2 linked regions of the Urbifossiella limnaea genome follow. The protein of the gene in region 2 interacts with the protein of the main gene of each other region in a pairwise test. Links are inferred from orthologs where the notes say so. Each region holds a gene or a part of one and is shown on either strand. Other genes may lie near its edges.

Region 1 (3,303 bases), 4.7 Mb from region 2 along the record:
TCGCTCACGACCCGTCGCTCCCGCCCACGGCCCGTCGGTTCATGGCCGAGGGGTTCGCCGGGGTGCCGTTCTTCTTCGTCCTGTCCGGGTTCGTGCTGGCGTACTCGTACCACCAGCGGCTCGCGCGCCCCGCCCGCGGCGACCTCGGCCGCTTCCTCCTCGCCCGGTTCGCCCGCATCTGGCCGGTGTACCTCCTCACGCTCGCCGTCCTCGCGGTCCTGCCGCTGGTGCCGCCGCCGACCACGGGGTGGGGGGTGGGCGCGAACCTGCTGCTCGTGCAGGTCTGGACGCCCGCCCCGAGCCCGTACCCGCCGGGGATGAACCCGACCGCCTGGTCGCTCTCGGACGAGGTGTTCTTCTACCTCTGCCTCCCCGCGTTCGTGTGGACCGCGGCGAAGCTGCCGGGCCTGCGGCGGCGCCGGCTGTGGGCGCTCGCCGGGGCGGCGTGGGCGGCGGAGTTCGGCCTGATGTACTGGCAGTGCTCGAACGTGAACCCGTGGACGCAGTACCTGATGGTCTGCCCGCTCGTGCGGCTGGCCGAATTCATCGTCGGCGTGGCGCTCGGTCTGGACTACGTCCGCAGCGGGGGCGACGCGCCGGCCGCGGGCCGGTGGCGGTGGACGGGGCTGGAACTGGCGGCGCTGGTGGCGGTCGGCGTGGCGGTGGGCTACTCGAACCGGCTGCCGCTACTGGTCCGGCTGGTCGGGTACTACACGCCGGCGTTCGCGCTGGTCGTAGCCGTGTTCGCCCGGCAGCGCGGCCACCTGTCGCGGCTCCTGGCCGGCCGGGTGCCGGTGTTCCTCGGCGAGTCGAGCTACAGCTTCTACCTCACGCACACGATCGTGTTCACGCAGCTCGACTCGTGGCTGCCGCTCGCCGAAGTCGGCGTGTTCGCGCAGGCCGGCGGCTTCCTGGCCGCGGCGCTCGTGGTGTCGATGGCCGTGTACCGACTGGTGGAAGTGCCGGCGCGGAACTGGCTCGTCGGCCTCGGCCGGCGGGCCGGGAAGCGGAATCTCCGCCCCCACCGTCCGGGCCGGGTGGTTCCGGCTGCGAAGCCAGTCGAAGTCTGACCGGCGGCTACTTCGCCGCCTTCCGCGGCCGGGCGACGTGCGTGGCGGCGCCGTAGGCCAGCTCGGCGCTCTCCATCACCGTCTCGCTCAGAGTCGGGTGCGGGTGGATGCTCTCCAGCACGTCCCGCGCGACGGCCCCCATCTCGACCGCCAGCACGCCCTCGGCGATCATCTCCCCCGCGCCCGCGCCGACGATGCCGACGCCGAGCACCCGCTTCCCCTCGGGATCCACCAGCATCTTGGTCAGCCCCTCGGTGCGGCCGATGCTCACGGCCCGACCGCTCGCCGCCCACGGGAACTTCAGCACCTCGTGCGGCACGCCCTGCGCCTCGGCGTCCTTCTGCGTCAGGCCAGCCCAGGCGATTTCCGGGTCGGTGAAGATCACCGCCGGGATGGCCCGCGGCCCCCACTCGGCCGGCTCCCCGAGCAGCACCTCGACCGCGACCCGCGCCTCGGCCGTGGCCTTGTGCGCCAGGCCGGGTTCGCCGGCGATGTCGCCGATGGCCTGGATGTTCGGCACGTTCGTCCGGCGCTGCTTATCGACCACGACGAACCCGCGCTCGTCCTGCTTCACGCCGGCCTTGTCGAGCCCGAGGTCGGCGAAGTTCGGCCGCCGGCCCACCGACACCAGCACGCGGTCGTAGGTGATCGAACCCGGCACGTCCTTCCCTTCGAGCGTGACGACGATGCCTTCGGGCTTCGCCTCCAGCTTCGCCACCTTCGTGTTGACGTAGATCGCCGCGAACTCGCCGCGCAGCTTCTTCTCCAGCGGCGCCACCAGGTCGCGGTCGGCGAGCGGCAGCAGCCCGTCGAGCGCCTCCACGACGGTGATCTTGGAGCCGAGCGCGGCGTAGACGCTGCCGATCTCCAGGCCGATGTAGCCGCCGCCGATGACGAGCATCGTCTTGGGCACGTCGGGCACGAGCAGCGCCGCGGTGCTGTCCATCACGCGCGGGTCGCCGAGCTGCCACGGCTTCGGCACCGTCGGCACCGACCCGGTGGCGATGATGCAGTTCTGGAACTTGATGGTCTGCGGCTGGTCGCCGGTCACCTGCACGGTGTTGGCGTCGATGAACGTGGCGTGCCCCCTCACGACCTCGACACCGCGGCCCTTGGTGAGCTGGCCGATGCCGCCGGTCAGCCTGCCGACGACCTTCTGCTGCACGAACTCCCGCAGCTTGTCGAGATCGACTTTCGGCTCGCCGAAGGTGAGGCCGCACTCGGCGACGTGCCGGGCCTCGCGGATGACCTTGGCGACGTGGAGCAGCGCCTTGGACGGGATGCAGCCGCGGTTCAGGCAGACGCCGCCGAGCCGCGGGTCTTCGTCCACGAGGACCACTTTCATCCCGTGGTCGGCGGCGTGGAGGGCGGCCGGGTAGCCGCCGGGGCCGCCGCCGATGACGAGGAGCTGGGCGTCGCGGGCGTCGGCCATCGGGTACTCTCCGGGTGGTGGGTCGCGCCCATTGTAGGCCCGGCCGGTTGACGCGGCCGGCGCGGGCGGGTATCGGTGATACGGCGGTGAACACGCCCCGTACCACGACCGAAATCACGACCCACCCGCCGGCCGGCGCCGAGTGGGTCGTGGAGGCGTTCGGCTGCGACCCCGACCGCCTCCGCACCACCGCCCTGCTCCGCCGCGTCTGCGAATCGCTGCTCGGCGAGCTGAAACTCACCCGCGTCGGCGAGCCGCTGTGGCACCAGTTCCCCGGGCCGGGCGGCGTCACCGGGCTGTACCTGCTGGCCGAGTCGCACCTGGCCTGCCACACGTTCCCCGAGCACGGGCTGGCCACGTTCAACCTGTACTGCTGCCGGCCGCGGCCGCGGTGGCCGTGGGAGGCACGCCTCGCCGACGCGCTGGGCGCCGCCCGGGTGCAGGTGCGCGAGGTACAGCGGGGCGTTCCCGACACGGAGGCCGGCCGATGAGCGTCCGGGTGCAGTGCCCGTCGTGCGGCGGGCCGGTCGTGTTCGCCGTCGGCGGCTCGATGGTCGCCGTGTGCCCGTACTGCCGCTCCGCCGTGGCCCGCGGCGACCGGGCCGTCGAAGACCTGGGTAAGGTCGCGGCGCTGGTGGACACCGGGGCCGTGCTCCGCGTCGGCATCGAGGGGAAGTACGACGGCCGCAAGTTCCAGCTCACCGGCCGGACGCAGCTGGCCCACCCCGCGGGCGGCGTCTGGGACGAGTGGTACGCCGCGTTCGCCGACGGCCGCTGGGGCTGGCTCTCCGAGGCGCAGGG
Region 2 (3,235 bases):
CTCGCTCGCCTTGTGTGCCAGCATCGGGCCGGCGATCAGGTCGCCGATCGCGTACACGCCGGGGACGTTCGTGCGGAACGACTCGTCCACGGGGATCTGCCGCGTCTTCGGGTCGTACGTCACGCCCGCCTCGTCGAGCCCGAGCCCCGCTGTGAACGGCCGCCGGCCGACCGCCACCAGCACGCGGTCGCCCTCGAACTTCAACTCCTTGCCGTCTTTCGCCTGCGCCGTCACGGTCACGGTGTCGCCCTTGATGGCGGCGCCGGTCACCTTCGTTTCCAGGTGGAACTCCATCCCCTGCTGCTTGAGGAGCTTGAACACCTCGGCCGCGACCTCGCCGTCGCTGATGGCCAGGATGCGCGGCAGGAACTCGACGACGGTCACCTTCGCGCCGAGCCGCTTCCACACGGAGCCGAGTTCGAGGCCGATGTACCCGCCGCCCACCACGATGAGGTGCTTCGGCACGGGGCTGAAGTTCAGCGCCTCGGTGGAACTCACGACGTGCTTGCCGTCGTACTTCAGGAACGGCAGCTCGACGCTCTCGCTGCCGGTGGCCAGCAGCACGTTCTTGGCCTTCAGCGTGGTCGTCTTGCCGTCCTCGCCGGCCACCTCGACGGCGTTCCCCTTCAGCAGTTTCGCGGCGCCGTAGACCGGCGTGACGCCGTACTTCTTGAACAGGAACGCGACGCCGCCGGTGAGTTCCTTGACGACCTTGTCCTTGCGGGCGAGCATCGTCGGCAGGTCGAGCTGGACGCCGCTCACCTTCACGCCGTGGCGGGCGAGCTTGTGCAGCGCGGCTTCGTAGTGCTCGGAACTGTCGAGCAGCGCCTTGCTGGGGATACAGCCGACGTTCAGGCAGGTGCCGCCGAGCGCCTTCCCGGCGCGCTTCTCGACGCACGCCACCTTCATCTTCAGCTGCGCCGCGCGGATGGCCGCGGTGTACCCGCCCGGCCCGGCGCCGATCACCACCAGGTCGTACTCGTCCGCCATGAGGGCACTCCCGAGTTTGGCCGCAAAAAGGCACAAAAGTCACAAAATGAAGAGAGACAGAGTTCGACCCGAACTCCCAGTTCGTCCTCTTCTATTTTGCGTCTTTTGTGCCTTTTTGCGGCCAACCTCCTGATTCAAATATCCAGCAGCATCCGCTCGGGGTTCTCGACGCACTCCTTGACCCGCACCAGGAACTGCACCGCGTCGCGGCCGTCGATGAGGCGGTGGTCGTAGCTCAGAGCCAGGTACATCATCGGGCGGATCACCACCGCGTCGTTCACCGCCACCGGCCGCTTGATGATGCTGTGCATCCCCAGGATCGCCACCTGCGGCGGGTTCAGGATCGGCGTGCTCATCATCGACCCGAACGTGCCGCCGTTCGTGATCGTGAACGTGCCGCCCTCCAGGTCCGTAACCGAAATCTTGCCGTCGCGGGCCTTCTTCGCCAACTCGCCGATCCGCTTCTCGATGTCGGCGAAACCGAGGTCGTCGGCCCCGCGCAGCACCGGCACCATCAGCCCCTTCTCGGTGCTGACCGCGACGCCGATGTCGTAGAAGTGCTGGTGAACGATGTCGGAGCCGTCGATGCGGGCGTTGACGAGCGGGAACGCCTTCAGCGCCTCGACCGCCGCCTTTACGAACACGGACATGAAGCCGAGCTTGGCGCCGTGCTTCTTCTCGAACCGCTCGTTGTACTTCGCCCGCAGCTCCTGGATGGCGGTCATGTCCGCCTCGTTGAACGTCGTCAGCGTGGCGGTCGTGTTCTGCGACGCGAGCAGCCGTTCCGCGATCCGCTTGCGGATCGGCGACATCGGCTGACGGGTGATACGGGAGCCGGGGGCCGGGGCGGGCGCCGCGGGCTTCGGCGGCGGCGGGGTGCCGTTCGCGGGCTTCTTCGGCGCGTCGGTGTGCGCGATCACGTCGCCCTTCGTGACGCGGCCGCCGGGGGCGGTTCCGGCCACCGCGGTGGCGCTCACGCCCGCTTCCGCGAGCAGCCGCGAGGCGGCGGGGCCGGGCGCGGGTTGAGTTGCCGCCTGCGGCTTTGCGCTTTCGCGTGGCGGTTCCGCTGCCGCGGACCGCGAAGCCGCAGGCGGCGCCGGGGCCTTCGCGTCCGTGTCGATCGACGCGACCACCGATTCCACGGCGACCGTCTCCCCCTCCTTCACGAGGATCTTGAGGACTCCGGCGACCTGCGCGGCCACCTCCTGCGTCGCCTTGTCGGTGCCGAGTTCGAACAGCGGGTCGTCCACGTTCACGAACGCCCCGTCCGGCTTCAGCCAGCGGTTCAGCGTCCCCTCGGCGATCGACTCCCCCGCCCGCGGCACCCGCACCTGCTCGACCGGCATCGTGGGTTCCTCGAATGTGACTCGCCACCCGGCCCCGCGCGGGGCGCGGCTCGCCTACTTCGCGCCCGCCTCCGCCTTCTGCGGCGCGTGGCTGCCGTTCTTCCCGTTCGCCGCCGGCTTGCTCAGCGCCACCAGGTGCGGCACCGCGCCGCCGAACGCCGCCTCCACCAGCTCGCGCTGCTCGACCTCGTGGGCGTGGTGCGAGCCGGTCGCCGGGCTGGCGCTGGCGTCGCGGCCGACGTACTCGAACGGGAACCCCATCGCCCGCACCCGCGGCTCGACGAAGAACCAGCCGCCCATGTTCTGCGACTCCTCCTGCGCCCACACCCACTCCGTCGCGCGGCGGTAGCGGCTCAGCACGGCGTGCAGTTGCTCCTCCGGCCACGGGTAGAACTGTTCCAGCCGCACCACCGCCACCGCCTTCGTGCCGAGCTTCTCGCGCTGAACCATCAGGTCGTAGTACACCTTGCCCGAGCACACCACCACGCGCGTCACCGCGGCCGGGTCCGGCAGCGTGTCGTCGATCACCTCGCGGAAGCCGCCGGCGGCAAAGTCCTCGACCGGAGACACCGCGGCCGGCAGCCGCAGCAGGCTCTTGGGCGTCATCACGATCAGCGGCTTGCGGAAGCTCCGCTTCACCTGCCGCCGCAGGAGGTGGAAGATTTGCGCCGGCGTGGTCGGGTACGCCACCTGGATGTTGTCCTCGGCGCACATCAGCAGGAACCGTTCGAGCCGGGCGCTGGAGTGCTCCGGGCCTTGCCCCTCGTACCCGTGCGGCAGCAGCAGCACGAGGCCGTTCGACCGGTTCCACTTCGACTCGCACGACGTGAGAAACTGGTCGATGACCACCTGCGCGCCGTTGGCGAAGTCGCCGAACTGCGCCTCCCACATCACCAGCG

What was found.
Region 1: the proteins of odhB (region 2) and lpdA interact in binary tests that used the Escherichia coli proteins (3 or more experiments, as listed by UniProt). The link is inferred for Urbifossiella limnaea from one-to-one orthologs.

Annotation. Positions count from the first base shown.
Region 1 is NZ_CP036273.1:1,248,998-1,252,300, reverse strand. The notes cover bases 291-3,282. They hold lpdA (dihydrolipoyl dehydrogenase), read right to left. Parts: upstream 2,503-3,282; coding sequence 1,078-2,502; downstream 291-1,077. Other genes in these bases: ETAA1_RS05005 (DUF4178 domain-containing protein), read left to right, coding at 2,990-3,282; speD (S-adenosylmethionine decarboxylase), read left to right, coding at 2,589-2,993; ETAA1_RS05020 (acyltransferase family protein), read left to right, coding at 291-1,070. Also shown: more of ETAA1_RS05020, read left to right, coding at 1-290; more of ETAA1_RS05005, read left to right, coding at 3,283-3,303. UniProt on the Escherichia coli protein: Lipoamide dehydrogenase is a component of the glycine cleavage system as well as of the alpha-ketoacid dehydrogenase complexes.
Region 2 is NZ_CP036273.1:5,982,127-5,985,361, reverse strand. The notes cover bases 231-3,154. They hold odhB (2-oxoglutarate dehydrogenase complex dihydrolipoyllysine-residue succinyltransferase), read right to left. Parts: upstream 2,337-3,154; coding sequence 1,125-2,336; downstream 231-1,124. Other genes in these bases: ETAA1_RS24375 (2-oxoglutarate dehydrogenase E1 component), read right to left, coding at 2,391-3,154; lpdA (dihydrolipoyl dehydrogenase), read right to left, coding at 231-990. Outside these bases: more of lpdA, read right to left, coding at 1-230; more of ETAA1_RS24375, read right to left, coding at 3,155-3,235. UniProt on the Escherichia coli protein: E2 component of the 2-oxoglutarate dehydrogenase (OGDH) complex which catalyzes the second step in the conversion of 2-oxoglutarate to succinyl-CoA and CO(2).